4 regions of the Streptomyces sp. NPDC042346 genome follow, and region 4 is predicted to be linked to each of the others. Evidence: riboswitches for the same ligand, from Rfam matches in the RefSeq annotation. Region 4 holds a riboswitch; each other region holds the start of a gene.
The links. A riboswitch is a leader RNA that binds a small molecule or an ion and turns the genes downstream of it on or off. The one in region 4 is predicted to bind cobalamin.

Region 1: another riboswitch for cobalamin. It lies ahead of ACZ6K0_RS42795 (cobalamin biosynthesis protein); the one in region 4 lies ahead of ACZ6K0_RS22935 (energy-coupling factor ABC transporter permease).
Region 2: another riboswitch for cobalamin. It lies ahead of ACZ6K0_RS36880 (ABC transporter substrate-binding protein); the one in region 4 lies ahead of ACZ6K0_RS22935 (energy-coupling factor ABC transporter permease).
Region 3: another riboswitch for cobalamin. It lies ahead of ACZ6K0_RS06115 (ribonucleoside-diphosphate reductase subunit alpha); the one in region 4 lies ahead of ACZ6K0_RS22935 (energy-coupling factor ABC transporter permease).

The regions. Positions count from the first base shown of each region.
Region 1 covers NZ_JBVJEH010000018.1:57,261-60,885, reverse strand. The annotation lists gene ACZ6K0_RS42800 (cobyric acid synthase) at 1-200, opposite strand, end outside; gene ACZ6K0_RS42795 (cobalamin biosynthesis protein) at 197-1,183, opposite strand; cobalamin riboswitch at 1,215-1,360, opposite strand; gene ACZ6K0_RS42790 (hypothetical protein) at 1,485-1,706, opposite strand; gene ACZ6K0_RS42785 (inorganic phosphate transporter) at 1,719-2,990, opposite strand; gene ACZ6K0_RS42780 (alpha/beta hydrolase) at 3,398-3,625, shown strand, end outside.
Region 2 covers NZ_JBVJEH010000012.1:348,617-352,241, forward strand. The annotation lists gene ACZ6K0_RS36880 (ABC transporter substrate-binding protein) at 1-843, opposite strand, end outside; cobalamin riboswitch at 911-1,117, opposite strand; gene ACZ6K0_RS36885 (cold-shock protein) at 1,153-1,359, opposite strand; gene ACZ6K0_RS36890 (APC family permease) at 1,516-3,345, opposite strand.
Region 3 covers NZ_JBVJEH010000001.1:1,280,628-1,284,252, reverse strand. The annotation lists gene mctP (monocarboxylate uptake permease MctP) at 1-758, shown strand, start outside; gene ACZ6K0_RS06120 (GNAT family N-acetyltransferase) at 841-1,341, shown strand; adenosylcobalamin-variant (AdoCbl-variant) riboswitch at 1,408-1,505, shown strand; gene ACZ6K0_RS06115 (ribonucleoside-diphosphate reductase subunit alpha) at 1,647-3,625, shown strand, end outside.
Region 4 covers NZ_JBVJEH010000005.1:327,865-331,489, forward strand. The annotation lists gene cbiQ (cobalt ECF transporter T component CbiQ) at 1-296, opposite strand, end outside; gene ACZ6K0_RS22930 (energy-coupling factor ABC transporter substrate-binding protein) at 303-782, opposite strand; gene ACZ6K0_RS22935 (energy-coupling factor ABC transporter permease) at 779-1,477, opposite strand; cobalamin riboswitch at 1,507-1,713, opposite strand; gene ACZ6K0_RS22940 (RidA family protein) at 1,756-2,214, shown strand; gene ACZ6K0_RS22945 (VOC family protein) at 2,255-2,647, opposite strand; gene ACZ6K0_RS22950 (ArsR/SmtB family transcription factor) at 2,644-2,946, opposite strand; gene ACZ6K0_RS22955 (PTS-dependent dihydroxyacetone kinase phosphotransferase subunit DhaM) at 3,004-3,417, opposite strand; gene dhaL (dihydroxyacetone kinase subunit DhaL) at 3,414-3,625, opposite strand, start outside.

The sequences.
Region 1 (3,625 bases), on a different contig from region 4:
GCGGCCTGGGCCTGCATGGCCTGGGCCCGCCCGATCTCGGCGCCCTCGCGGGTCACGAAGGAGTTGAGGGACATGTTCTGTCCCTTGAACGGCGCCACCTTCAGGCCCTTGCGGACCAGCCAGCGGCAGATGCCGGCCGTCACGACGCTCTTGCCGGCGTCGGACGTGGTCCCGGCGACCAGCAGGCCCCCACCCCTCATGCGTTCCTCCGCTTCGCGTTCTTCACGGCAGCACCGATGATCATGCGGCCGCCGACACAGGCGGCCAGGGTCACGGCGGTGACCCGGCGCGAGAGCCGGACCGCCCGGTCGATGTCGGCGACCTCGACGGGCCGCCCTTCCCCGTTCAGCACGGGCCGGTGCTCGACCCGCCCGCCGTACGAGAGGGTCCCCCCGAGCCGTACGCCGAGGGCGCCCGCGAACGAGGCCTCGACGGGCCCCGCGTTGGGGCTCGGGTGCCGGTCCGCGTCCGCCCGCCAGGCCCGTACGGCCCCGCGCGGATTCCCTCCGGCGAGCGTCGCGGCGACGGCCGTCAGCCGGGCTCCGGGCCAGCCGGCCACGTCGTCGAGCCGGGCCGAGGCCCAGCCGAAGCGGCGGTGGCGCGGGGACTTGTGGCCGACCATTGCGTCGAGGGTGTTGACGGCCCGGAAGGCGACGAGGCCCGGCACGCCGGCGACCGCGCCCCAGAAGAGGGCGCCGACCACGGCGTCGGAGGTGTTCTCGGCGACGGACTCGACGACCGCGCGGGCCATCGCGGGACCGTCCAGGGACTGCGGGTCGCGCCCGCACAGGTGCGGCAGTCGCTCCCGGGCGACGTCCAGGTCCCCGACGGCGAGCGCCCCGCCGATCGCACGGGCCTCGCGGCCCAGGGTCGTCCCGCCGACGACGGCCCAGACGGAGGCGGCGGTGAGCGCCACGGCGGCGGCCGGCCGGTCCCGGACGGCCCGGGCGGCGAGTGCGCCGAGGGCTGCGGTGGAGCCGGCGCAGACGGCGGTGTGCAGGGCGCCCCAGCCGCGGTGGTCGTGGTGGAGGCGCTGTTCGACCGCGGCGGCGGCCCGGCCGAAGGCGGCGACGGGGTGTCCGCGGCGGGGATCGCCGACGAGCCGGTCGACGGCGAGCCCGAGGGCCGCGCCGTACGCGAATCCGTCCGGGGAAAGGCGGCTGGTTCTGGTGCGGCCGGGCATGGCGCAGGTCCTCACTCAGGGTCCGCGCCCTGGATCGACGTGACCGGCGGCGAGAGTTCCTGACTTCCGGACCCGTCGGATCCGGTCACAGTGGCGGGACCGCGCCGGATTCGCACCGGACTTCCTCTGCTGCCGCCGTAATGGCCTCGGCAGTCCACCACGGCCCGCGAACACCCGTCAACTCACCCTTGACCTGCGACAGGTCACTGTGCGAAGCACCACAAACACGGACCACACACACGACGGCCGGGCGGTCGCACCCGAAGGTGCGGACCGCCCGGCCGTCGTACAGGGAGGACCGTCAGGCGACGATCAGATAGATGCCGTACGCCACGGCCGCGACGCACAGGGCGAAGCAGGCGTAGGCGCCGGTGCGGGCCATCGTGGCCGAGCCGCCCTGGGCGGCGGCCTGCTCCTGCTTGGAGAGGCCGATGATGCCGAGGGTGAAGAGGCCCACGAGGGCGACGGTCGCCACGAGGCTGACCCCGAAGACGGCGCCGAGAGCTGCCCAGTCGATCTTCATGTCGTTGGTTCCTTACACCGCTGCGGCGGGGGCCGGGGGAGCGGCCGGGTCCGTGGGGACCGGCGAGGGGATGGTGGTCTTGAGGTCCTCGTCCGCGACGGCGGCGACGGAACCGGCCGGCGGCGGGGTGACGGCCGCGATGGCGGTGGTCACCACACCCGCGGGCTCGGACTCGCCGTCGAGGTCGTCGTCGGTGACGTTGTTGTGGTCGACCGGCTTGCGGCGGGACAGCGACCAGATGACGGCCGAGCCGGAGACCAGCAGGACCGCGACGGCGGCGATGCCCCAGGGGCCCTGCTTGGTGAGGAACTCGGCACCGGCGCCGACGAGGGCGGCGGCGGGCAGGGTCAGGCCCCAGGCGACGAACATCCGGGTCGCGGTCGACCAGCGGACGACGCCGCCCTTGCGGCCGAGGCCCGCGCCCATCACGGCACCCGAACAGGACTGGGTGGTGGAGAGGGAGAAGCCGAGGTGCGAGGAGGCGAGGATGACCGTGGCGGCGCTGGTCTGGGCGGCGAAGCCCTGCTGCGGCTGGAGGTCGGTGAGGCCCTTGCCCATGGTGCGGATGATGCGCCAGCCGCCGAGGTAGGTGCCGAGCGCGATCGCGACGCCGGCGGCGACGATGACCCAGAGAGGCGGGTTGGAGCCGGGGGCGACGACGCCCTGGGTGACCAGGGCGAGGGTGATGATGCCCATCGTCTTCTGGGCGTCGTTGGTGCCGTGGGCGAGGGAGACGAGACCCGCGGAGGCGATCTGGCCGACCCGGTAGCCCTTGGCGGTGTGCTTCGCCTCGGTCTTGGCGCCGATCTTGTACGTCAGCCGGGTGGCCAGCATCGCGGCGAGGCCGGCGACGATCGGCGCGGCGACGGCCGGGATGAGGACCTTGGTGACGATGGTGGGGCCGTTCACGGCCGACCAGCCGGCCGACATGACCGCTGCGCCGATGAGGCCGCCGAAGAGCGCGTGGGAGGAGCTGGACGGCAGGCCCAGGAGCCAGGTCAGCAGGTTCCACAGGATGGCGCCCACGAGCGCCGCGAAGATCACTTCTGTACGAATGCCCTCTTCGTTGATGATCCCGCCGGAGATCGTCTTGGCGACCTCCACGGACAGGAACGCGCCGACGAGGTTCAGCACGGCGGACATGGCCACCGCCGTCTTGGGCTTGAGTGCACCGGTCGAGATGGTCGTGGCCATCGCGTTGGCGGTGTCGTGGAAACCGTTCGTGAAATCGAACACGAGAGCTGTCACGACCACAATGGCGAGCAGCAGCGTGATGTGTTCCATTTACCCAGGCAATCGTTTGACGTCAGTGGCTCGACGAACGTAAGCAACCTGGGTGAACGGAAGATGAACTGGGGCGGGCGACGTGGTGTCCCCATCCGGTGTCAAGACATTCCGCTTAGCCCCCCGCCGGGGAGTGCGTCCACGATGCGGTCACCCTGCGACCCCGGGTAATCCGGGCCGTTACGGGGCACCGGCGAGCCTGCCCGGTTCACCCCCCGCCGCCCCGTTCCGCTCCCTGGACCGGACCATCCGACCGGGGGACCCCGTCGAGGAGAGCCATGTCACTCGCGGGAGGGATCCCCGGAGGCGCGAGGCCCCCTCGGAGGTGCGAGGCCCTCGGAGGTGCGAGGCCCCCCGGCCGGGTCCGCCCGGTGGCAGGCCGCCCGCGACCTGCCGACACTGGGAGCGTGCGCCCGGCTACAGCGACGGCAGCGGCCGTCACCACCCTGATCGGTGTCGGTGCGGCCGCGGTAGCGGCCGGCCGGTACGCCAGCGACGTCGCCCTCAGGGTGCCGTCCGGACGACCACTCCCGGGAGACCCCAGACTCACCGTGCACGCCACGGGACCCGAACGGATCACCCTCACCCGCAGCCTCGCCTCGCTGCGCCCCGGCACGTACGGAATGGAGGCCCCC
Region 2 (3,625 bases), on a different contig from region 4:
GTCGGGGTCGCGGTCCGCGACGGTCTCCCAGTTGATCTGGGGCCACTCCTCGCGCGTGTCGTCGAAGACGTTCTTCACGCCGAGCGCGCGGGTGACGACGCCGGGCGCGCCGCAACAGCCCGCCATGTAGGGGGACTCGGCGTTGGCGAACCAGTAGAGGACGGAGACGTCCGTGAAGTCGCCCGCCGAAGCGGCCTTCGCCACCCGGCCCTTGAGCTCGGCGACGAGCTTCTCGCCGCGCTCCGGCACCCCGAACACCCGGGCCAGGTCCCGGATCTCGCCGTGGACGGTCTCCATGGTGAGCGTCCGGGTGCGGACGCCGTCGCCGTCGCCGCTGTTGTCCTTGCCGGCGCAGTCGGTCGGCGAGAGGTAGGTGGGGACGCCGAGCTTCGCGAACTGCTCGCGGGGGGCCACCCCGCCCTTGCCGAGGGTGTACCCGAACGAGGCGGCGGCGAAGTCGGGTTCGGTGTCGAGCACCTTCTCGAAGGAGGGGTAGCGGTCGGCGAGGCGCGGCACCTTCGCGTTCTGCTTCTCAAGTCCCTTGAGAACGGGGTCGGTCCAGGTCGCGGTGCCGACCATGCGGTCGGCCAGGCCGAGGGAGAGCAGGATCTCGGCGGCGCCCTGGTCGAGGGCGACGGCCCGCCGCGGCGGGCGGTCGATCCGTACGCGCTCACCGCAGTTGTCGAGGGTCACGGGGTAGCCGGCCGCGGGCTCCGCGCCCCGGCCCTTCCCCGACGTGGTCCCGGCGGGTCCGCCGCCGCATCCCGTCGCGGTCAGGAGCAGGGTGAGGGTGCCGGCGAGGAGCAGCGCGGCGGAGCGGACGGGGTGGTGTGCGAACGGCACGGAGCATTCCTCTGCGTCCACGGCTCATACGCGGAGCCTGTCGTACGGGTGCTCCCCGGTCGACGGCGTGACGCCGGGGCCGCCAGCAGGTCTTCGGACTCGGGGTCAGCCGGACGGAGCGCCTTCCCGGGCCTGTTCCGCCGCCCAGTGGCCGATGCTCCGCCCGTCGCCCTCACCGCTGCGCGTCAGCTCCGGATTCCCACCGGATTCCCTGACCCGTACGCTCGCCCGTTCGGGTGAGCACAAAGGTGCGACTGGCCTCGGCACAGTACCACCGGCGACCTGTCGCACCTCCGGTCGCGGGCCAGGTCAGAGGCGCAGTTCCTTCGCCTCGAAGCGGCCGTCGCCGAGGACGAGCACGAAGGTGACCTGCTGGCCCTCGGAGAGCGACTGGGCCTCTCCCTCGATGTCCGCCGCGCTGAAGTACACCTGTTCCTCGGAGCCCACGGGGACGACGAAGCCGTACCCGCCGAGACGGTTGAAGGAGTGGACGAACCCTTTGCTTCTGCCTTCCACGGCGGCCTCCCTGTCGTCACCGGCGACGTACCTCTCAGACGCGCCTCTCAGGGGAGATCTACCCCGTCCGCCCGTGCTTCGCCCGTCGCGGGACGCGTCCGCGCGGTACTCCGCGCCGTGCTCCGCGCGGTGCCCACTCGTGCTCCGCTCGGCGCTCTACACGGTGTAGCGGAGGCGGCAGACGACGGCATCGGTGTCCCGGCGGACGGCCCGGGCGACGAGGGCGCCGCGCCGGTTCTGGAGGGGCCGCTGCCACAGCCGTTCCGGTTCGGCCTCCGGGATCAGGACGGTGATCCGGGTGTCGGGCTCGGCCTTCCGGAGTCCGTGGACGTACGCGGTGATCGGGCGCCCGAGCGTGCGGCGCTCGGAGGGGAGCCGGACGAGGGGGACGCCCGGGTTCCACAGGGCCCAGTCGCGCTCCAGGGCCTCCGTGGCCTCCCGGTCCTCCGCGTCCGGGTGGCAGACGGTGACCGCCCGGACCTCGTCCCCGAGGGAGACCGCGGCGGTCAGGGCCTCGCTGGTGAGCCGGGTCAGGGACGAGACCGGGACCAGGACGAGGGAGCGCGCGCGGTGCGGCGGCTCGGGGACGCGGCCGACGCCGAGCCGCTCGCCGATCCTGCCGTAGGCACGGTGGACGGCCTCGAAGGCGAGGACGAGGGCCGGGAGGGCGATCACGATCAGCCAGGCCCCGTCGTGGAACTTGGTGGCGGTGACGACGATCGCGGAGACGCCGGTGAGGACGGCGCCGAGGCCGTTGAGCGCGGCCCTGCCCCACTGCCGGGTCGCCCGCCAGTGCAGGACCATGCCGGTCTGCGCGAGGGTGAAGCCGACGAAGACGCCGATCGCGAAGAGCGGGACGAGGGTGTTGGTGTCGCCGCCGGAGAAGACCAGCAGACCGGCGGAGACGACGGCGAGCCAGACGACGCCGTGGCGGTGGACCTGGCGGTCGGCCTTGAGGCCGAAGACGTGCGGCAGGTAGTCGTCGCGGGCCAGCAGCTTCAGCAGGACGGGCAGCCCGCCGAAGGAGGTGTTCGCGGAGAGCGCGAGGAGCACCATGGTGGCGAACTGGACGACGTAGAAGGCCCAGTTGTGCCCGAGGGAGGCGTCGGCGAGCTGGGCGAGGACGGTGACGCCCTCGACCGGCCGGAGACCGAAGCGGGAGATCAGCACGGAGAGGCCGATCAGCATCACGCCGAGGAGCGCGCCGAGCGCGACCTCCGCGCGCATCGCCCGTTTGGCGGCGGGGGCGCGGAACGACGGGACGGCGTTGGCGAGGGCCTCGACGCCGGTGAGGGCGGAGCAGCCGGAGGCGAAGGCCTTCAGGAGGAGCAGGGCGCCGACCGTGGTGGCGTCGTCGGCGAGCACGGAGGCGTGGCCGGCGGACGCGGCCGTGGAGACCGGGGCGTCACGGAAGAGGCCGACGACGATCAGGATCATGATGGCGCCGATGAACACCGCGGTGGGGGCGATGAACGCCCGCGCGGAATCGACGATCCCGCGCAGGTTGACGCCGGTGATCAGGACGAGGACGCCGAGGCAGATCGCGAGCCGGTCGTCGTGGAGGCCGGGGAAGGCGGAGGTCAGGGCGGCGACGCCGGCGGTGACGGCGACGGCCACGTTCAGGACGTAGTCCAGGACCAGGGAGCCGGCGGCGACCAGGCTGGTGCGGCGGCCGAGGTGCGCCTTGGCGACCGCGTACGAGCCGCCGCCGTCCGGGAAGGCGGCGATGACCTGCCGGTACGAGGCCACGAGGACGGCCAGCAGGCCGGCGATGGCGAGGGTGACGGGGAGGGTGAAGCCGAGCCCGTAGCCGCCGGCGGCCGCGAGGACCAGGACGATCGCCTCGGGGCCGTAGGCGACGGAGGCCATCGCGTCGAGCGAGAGCGCGGCGAGCCCCGTCAGGGCCGTCAGCTTGTGGCGGTCACCGGTATCCGGGGGGTCCTCCGCGGTGGGCGCGGCACCGTTCTCGGTGGTCAGGACGGCCATGTGTCTTTTCCTCCACGCGGCGGACGTCGTTGCTGGTCCGCTCAGCGTGTGGCCGTTCCGCGGCGACCGGGACCCCCCTTCCCGCCGTCTTGACGCCGCGCCCCCGGGTCCTTACGCGTTCCTGACGCGGGTACGGGGCAGCCGGGCCGGCCCCGGCGTGGTCCCGGGCCGGCCCTGGCGTGGTCCCGGTGCGGCCCTGGTGTGCGGGCCACCCTTGACGATCTCGTAGAATATTCAACAGAGGCCCGGTGCCGGAGATCCCCCGTGTCCGACACCGGGC
Region 3 (3,625 bases), on a different contig from region 4:
TGCCGCTGTACTCGCTGATGCTGGGCCTGCTCGCGCTGCTCGGCTTCATGGCGATCGCCGCCGGGATCCAGGTCAAGAACGGCCAGCTCGCCATCCCGCAGCTCTTCGAGACCATGTTCCCGGACTGGTTCGCGGGCGTCGCGTTCGCCGCGATCGGCATCGGCGCGCTCGTCCCGGCCGCGATCATGTCGATCGCCGCGGCCAACCTCTTCACCCGCAACATCTACAAGGACTTCATCAAGCCGGACGCGACTCCGGCCCAGGAGACCAAGGTCTCCAAGCTGGTCTCGCTCCTGGTGAAGGTCGGCGCGCTGGCCTTCGTCCTCACCATGGACAAGACGGTCGCCATCAACTTCCAGCTGCTCGGCGGGATCTGGATCCTCCAGACCTTCCCGGCGCTGGTCGGCGGCCTCTTCACCCGCTGGTTCCACCGCTGGGCGCTGCTCGCCGGCTGGGCCGTCGGCATGGTCTACGGCACGGTCGCCGCGTACGGCGTCGCCAGCCCGACGCAGAAGCACTTCGGCGGCTCCTCCGCCGAGATCCCGGGCATCGGCGAGATCGGCTACATCGGCCTCACCGCGTTCGTCCTCAACGTCGTCGTCACGGTCGTCCTGACCTTCGTCCTCAAGGCCCTGAAGGCCCCCGAGGGCGTCGACGAGACCTCCCCGTCGGACTACACGGTCGACGCGCCGGCCCGCGCGGCGAAGCCGAAGCCGGACCCGCAGGCGGACCCGAAGGTCGGCGCCGGAGCGCACTGACCTCGCGGTACGACACAGGGGCCCGGGATCTCCGCCAGGAAATCCCGGGCCCCTTCCCGTACCCCCGGGGCACACTGCCCCCATGGACTTCACGATCAGGGCGGTACGGCCCGAGGAACACGAGGAGCTCGGGGAACTCACCGGGCTGACATACCTGAACGACGGGCTGCTGCTGTACGGCGAGGACGACTTCTACCTGGACGTACTGAAGGACACGGCCCGGCGGGCCCGCGAGGCCGAGGTGCTCGTCGCCGCCGACGAGGACGACCGGATCATCGGCGGGGTGACCTTCGCCCCCGGCTCCACCCCGTGGGCGGACATCGCCGTCGCCGGCGAGGCCGAGTTCCGGATGCTCGCGGTCGCTCCGGAGGCTCGCGGCAGGGGCGTCGGAGAGGCCCTCGTCCGCGCCTGTGCGGACCGCGCACGGGCCCTGCCGGGGTGCGCGCGGCTCGTGCTCTCCACCGACGCGAAGATGGTCTCGGCGCACCGGATCTACGAGCGGATGGGCTTCGTCCGCACCCCTGAGCGGGACTGGGAACCGATTCCCGGCCACCAGCTGCGGACCTACGCCCTGGAGTTCTGACACACGGACGACACAACATGTGGGGGGTTCTGCGAGCGGCGCCCCCCACATGTATGCTCGTCCTCGCTGTCGACGCAGGGAAATCCGGCGCGAATCCGGAACTGTCCCGCAACGGTGTGCTTCGTGTTGATTCGTACGAAGTGAGTCCGAGGACCTGCCGACAGCACACCCGGTCCAGCCGTTCCGGGTGTCACTGACGTCCGGGCCTCGCGGAGTGGGCCGGTGGACGCGGCGCGTCCGTACGGATGCCCGCCTGCCCGCCTTCCCCCGCCGCGGCCCCGAGCCGAGCGAGGGAGAGCCCCCACGTGACCATCGCGCCCGCCGATCCGGCCACGGCGATCGAGAGCGACGGACCCGGCACCGTGCTGCTGCGGACCCTGACCGATCTCACCGCCGACCTCCCCGACACCGACCCCGGCAAGATCGCCGCCGCCGCGCTCCGCGGCCGCAGCGCCACGTCGGACGAGGCGGAACTGCGCGAGCTGGCCACCGAGGCGGCCGCCGGTCTGATCTCCGAGGACCCGGCCTACTCCCGGCTCGCCGCCCGGCTCCTGACGATCACCATCGCCGAAGAGGCCGCCGGCCAGGGCGCGGTCTGCTTCTCGGCCTCCGTGGCCGTCGGCCACCGCGAGGGCCTGATCGCCGACCGCACCGCCGACTTCGTCGCGCGGCACGCGGACCGCCTCGACGCGACCATCGACCAGACCGCCGACGACCGCTTCGGCTACTTCGGTCTGCGCACCCTCTTCTCGCGCTACCTGCTGCGCCACCCGATCACCCGCAAGGTGATCGAGACCCCGCAGCACTTCATGCTCCGCGTCGCCTGCGGCCTCGCCGAGGACGAGAGCGTCCGCGCGCTCGCCGAGGTCGGCGCGCTGTACGGCCTGATGAGCCGCCTGGACTACCTGCCGTCCTCCCCCACGCTCTTCAACTCCGGCACCCGCCACCCGCAGATGTCCTCCTGCTACCTCCTCGACTCCCCGCAGGACGAGCTGGACTCCATCTACGACCGCTACCACCAGGTCGCGCGCCTCTCGAAGCACGCCGGCGGCATCGGGCTCTCCTACTCCCGCATCCGCGCCCGCGGTTCCCTCATCCGCGGCACCAACGGGCACTCCAACGGCATCGTCCCGTTCCTGAAGACCCTCGACGCCTCCGTCGCCGCCGTGAACCAGGGCGGCCGCCGCAAGGGCGCCGCCGCCGTCTACCTGGAGACCTGGCACGCGGACATCGAGGAGTTCCTGGAGCTCCGCGACAACACGGGCGAGGACCAGCGCCGTACGCACAACCTGAACCTGGCGCACTGGATCCCGGACGAGTTCATGCGCCGCGTCAACGCCGACGCCGACTGGTCGCTCTTCTCCCCGGCGGACGTGCCCGAGCTCGTCGACCTGTGGGGCGAGGAGTTCGACGCCGCCTACCGCGCCGCCGAGGCGAAGGGCCTGGCCCGCAAGACGATGCCGGCCCGCGACCTGTACGGCCGGATGATGCGGACCCTGGCCCAGACCGGCAACGGCTGGATGACCTTCAAGGACGCCTCGAACCGGACGGCCAACCAGACCGCCGAGCCCGGCCACACCGTCCACTCCTCCAACCTCTGCACGGAGATCCTGGAGGTCACGGACGACGGCGAGACCGCGGTCTGCAACCTGGGCTCGGTCAACCTCGGCGCGTTCGTGGACGTTTCGACCCAGGACATCGACTGGGAGCGGCTCGACGCGACCGTCCGCACGGCCGTCACCTTCCTCGACCGGGTCGTCGACATCAACTTCTACCCGACCGAGCAGGCCGGGCGTTCCAACGCCCGCTGGCGGCCGGTGGGCCTGGGCGCGATGGGCCTCCAGGACGTCTTCTTCCAGCTGAAGCTGCCGTTCGACTCCCCCGAGGCGCGTGCGCTGTCCACCCGTATCGCCGAGCGGATCATGCTCGCCGCGTACGAGGCCTCCGCCGACCTCGCCGAGCGCAGCGGCCCCGTCCCGGCCTGGGACAAGACGCGCACGGCCCGCGGTGTCCTGCACCCGGACCACTACGACGTCGAGCTCAACTGGCCGGAGCGCTGGGCGGCCCTGCGCGAGCGGATCGCCGCGGTCGGCATGCGCAACAGCCTGCTCCTGGCGATCGCGCCGACGGCGACCATCGCCTCGATCGCGGGCGTCTACGAGTGCATCGAGCCGCAGGTCTCCAACCTCTTCAAGCGCGAGACGCTGTCGGGCGAGTTCCTCCAGGTCAACTCGTACCTCGTCGACGAGCTGAAGCGGCTCGGCGTGTGGGACGCCCCGACCCG
Region 4 (3,625 bases):
GGCCCGCCGGGCGCGAGGGCGACGAACCCCCGCGCCCCACCCACCTCGAAGAGGAGCGGCACCGCGCCCGTGACGCAGAACCCGAGCGGCACACGGAACGCCCGCCACAGCTGGCGGCCCGCCACGCCGGCCGGTCCGAGCAGGACCGCGAGCGTGGCCGCCGCGACGAGCACCGCGCCCGGCCACGGCGGCAGACACACCGCGCAGAGTGTGAGCCCGAAGCCGAGCAGGGCCTTCTCGGCGGGATGGCGGCGGCGCCAGCGACTGCTGTGCGCCGCCGCGTCGATCGGCAGCATGGGCGGCTACGCGCCCTTGCCTTCGACGGCGCCGGAGCCGGAGCCGGCCGCCGATACGGCTGCAGCCTCCCCGGGCGCCGCCGCCTCCCCGGGTGCTGTCGCCTCTCCGGGCCGCGCCTCCACTCCTGCCTCCGCAGGCTGTGCCGCCGTCCCCTCGGCCTGCGCCGCCAGGGCGCGGGCCTCGCCCTGCCGGCGACCGCGCCGTACGCCGAAGTAGTACGCGAGGACACCGGCGCCGAGCGCGGCCTGGAGGGCGAACAGCGCCGACTCGATCTCCCCGGACGGCGGTTCGTACAGGGGGCTGAACCACGGTTCGTACTCCGGCTGGAGCTCCGTGATCGCGGTCTCCGCCTCCGCGTCCGCCCCGGTGAACGGCTCCTCCTTGTGGTCGCCGAGCCCCAGCGCGAGCGGCAGCACCGCGAGCGCGGCGACGACGAGCAGCAGCAGCGCGTTGATCTTCGTGTTCCGGCTGACGGTGACGCTCATCGCGCGGTCGCCCCCTCGGGTCGTTCGGCGCCGGGCCTGCCCAGCACGCCCAGCCGGGTCAACTCGCCCTTGCTGGACTGCGTGAGCAGCCGCATCACGAGCACGGTGAGCAGGCCCTCGCTCACCGCGAGCGGAATCTGCGTCACGGCGAAGATGGAACCGAACTTGGCCAGGGCGCCCAGCACGCCGCTGCCCTGGTCGGGGAAGGCCAGCGCGAGCTGCACGCTCGTGACGCAGTACGTCGACAGATCGGCGACGAACGCGCCGCAGAAGACGGCGACCATCAGCGGCGCGCCGAACCGGCGCACCAGCAGATAGGTCCCGTACCCCGCCCAGGGCCCGACGATCGCCATCGAGAAGGCGTTGGCGCCGAGCGTGGTGAGCCCGCCGTGGGCGAGCAGCAGGGCCTGGAAGAGCAGGGTGATCGTCCCGAGGACCGCCATGATCGGTGGCCGGAAGAGGATCGCGCCCAGGCCCGTACCCGTCGGATGCGAGCAACTGCCCGTCACGGAGGGGAGCTTGAGCGCGGACAGGACGAACGTGAAGGCGCCGGCGGCGCCGAGCAGCAGGGTGGACTCGGGGTTGGACCGCACCTCGCGGGTGAGCGCGCGGACCCCGTGGACGATGAACGGAGCGGCCGCGACGCCCCAGGCGGCGGCGTGAGCGGGGGGCAGATACCCCTCGGCTATATGCATGGTCGGGAGACCCTCTCCAGCACCTCGTGGATGGACAACGCACCCTGGCCGGTCTCCTGGCTGACGGTCATACGTCCCGACTCCGCCTTCCCACGCCGCGGCGGTCGCCCGCAGCGGTGCAGTGGCTTGCCCGGGGGCGTCTCCCTCGGGTGTGGAGCCGGAACTCCCGATCACAGTGGCGAGGGCCGCACCGGTACTTCACCGGTTTCCCGTACACCAAGGCCCTGCGACACTAGTGCGTTGATCAGGTGCATCACAACGCGAAGGGGTACGGACCGATGGGGAATGTCCGACAGACGGTCAGTTCCGGCTCACCGCTCGAACCGCAGATCGGGTTCTCCCGGGCCGTGCGCAAGGGCGCGCACGTGGCGGTCGCGGGGACGGCGCCCATCGGGGACGACGGGGCCACCGTCGCGCCCGGCGACGTGTACGGGCAGACCGTCAGGTGTCTGGATATCGCCGAGGCGGCGCTGAAGGCCGCGGGGGCGTCGGCGGCGGACGTCGTGCGGACGCGGATCATGCTCACCGACGTGACCCGCTGGAAGGAGGCCGCGCGCGCCCACGGCGAGCGGTTCGCGGAGGTGCGGCCGGTCACGACCTTCGTCGAGGTCTCGCGTTTCATCGACCCCGAATGGCTCGTCGAGATCGAGGTCGACGCCGTGCTCGACGCCGACCTCGATGCCGACCTCGATGCCGACGTCGATCCCGACCTCGACTCCAGCCCCGACCTCGACTGACGTCCGAGAGGGTGACGCCCGGGAGGGCCGGCCGCTGGGACTACTGCGGCTTCGTCGCGATCTGGATGAGGTTGCCGCAGGTGTCGTCGAAGACGGCGGTGGTGACGGGGCCCATCTCCAGGGGCTCCTGGGTGAAGCGGACGCCGAGGCCGGTCAGGCGCTCGTACTCCGCCCGCACGTCGTCGACCGCGAACTGGGCCAGCGGGATGCCGTCCTGGACGAGCGTGTCGCGGTAGGGCTTGACGGCCGGGTGGCCGGCGGGCTCCAGGAGGAGTTCGGTGCCGGCGGGCTCGTCGGGCGAGACGACCGTCAGCCACCGGTCCGTCTCGCCCAGCGGGACGTCGTGCTTCTTCACGAAGCCGAGGATCTCGGTGTAGAAACGCTCGGCCTTGGCCTGGTCGTCGACGAAGACGCTGGTCAGATGGATCTTCATGGGGTGCTCTTCTCCGGTCCTGGGGTGTCGGGCACGGGCCACCGCTCGGTGATGTGCCGCAGGGGGGCCGTGTTCAGGTCGTGGAACTTGTAGCGGCCCTCCCGCCTGGTCTCGACGAGCCCGGCGGCCTCCAGCACCGTGAGGTGCTGGGAGACCCCCTGGCGCGAGATGCCGAGCTGATGCTTCATGCTCAGCCGCGAGCAGATCTCGAACAGTGTCTGTCCGGACTTCTCCGCGAGCTCGTCGAGGATCGTGCGGCGCGTGGGGTCGGCCAGGGCTTTGAAAAGGTCGTCGGCCACCACCCCAGGATAGGCAACTGTTCACTTGCCTATCAAGTCGACCCGGCCGAGACCCCCTCACCGCTTGCGATAGGCGTACGCCTCCGAGGCCGCCGCGGCCACCGCGTCGAGATCCCCGCCCGCACTCGCCGTCACCAGGGCCGCGACCGCGCCCTCGACGAACGGCGCGTCGACCAGCCGGGCGCCCTCCGGCAGCTCGTCGCCCTCGGCGAGCAGCGCCTTCACGGTCAGGACCGCGCTGCCCAGGTCGACCAGGAGCGCCACCCCGGCGCCGCCGTCGACGGCCTTCGCCGCCTCGCAGATCAGCTCGGCGCTCGTCCCCAGGCCGCCGTCGGGGAGCCCGCCCGCCGGCTGGATCGGCGCGGTCGCGCCGCCGCCCGCGAGGCCCTGCGCCAGCGCCGCCACCGAGGCCGCCACGTCCGCGCTGTGCGAGACCAGCACGATGCCGACCGGCGCCGCCGCCGCGCTCATGCCGCCCCCTCCGACCGGGCCGTCCCGGCGAGCTCCGCGAAGAGCAGCGCCGACGATGTCGCCCCCGGATCCTGGTGCCCGATCGACCGCTCGCCGAGATAGCTGGCCCTCCCCTTGCGGGCCTGGAGGGGTACGGTCGCGAGGGCGCCCTCCTCGGCCGCCGCGCGCGCCGCCGCGAACGAGCTCCGCAGCCCCTCCACGGCCGGGA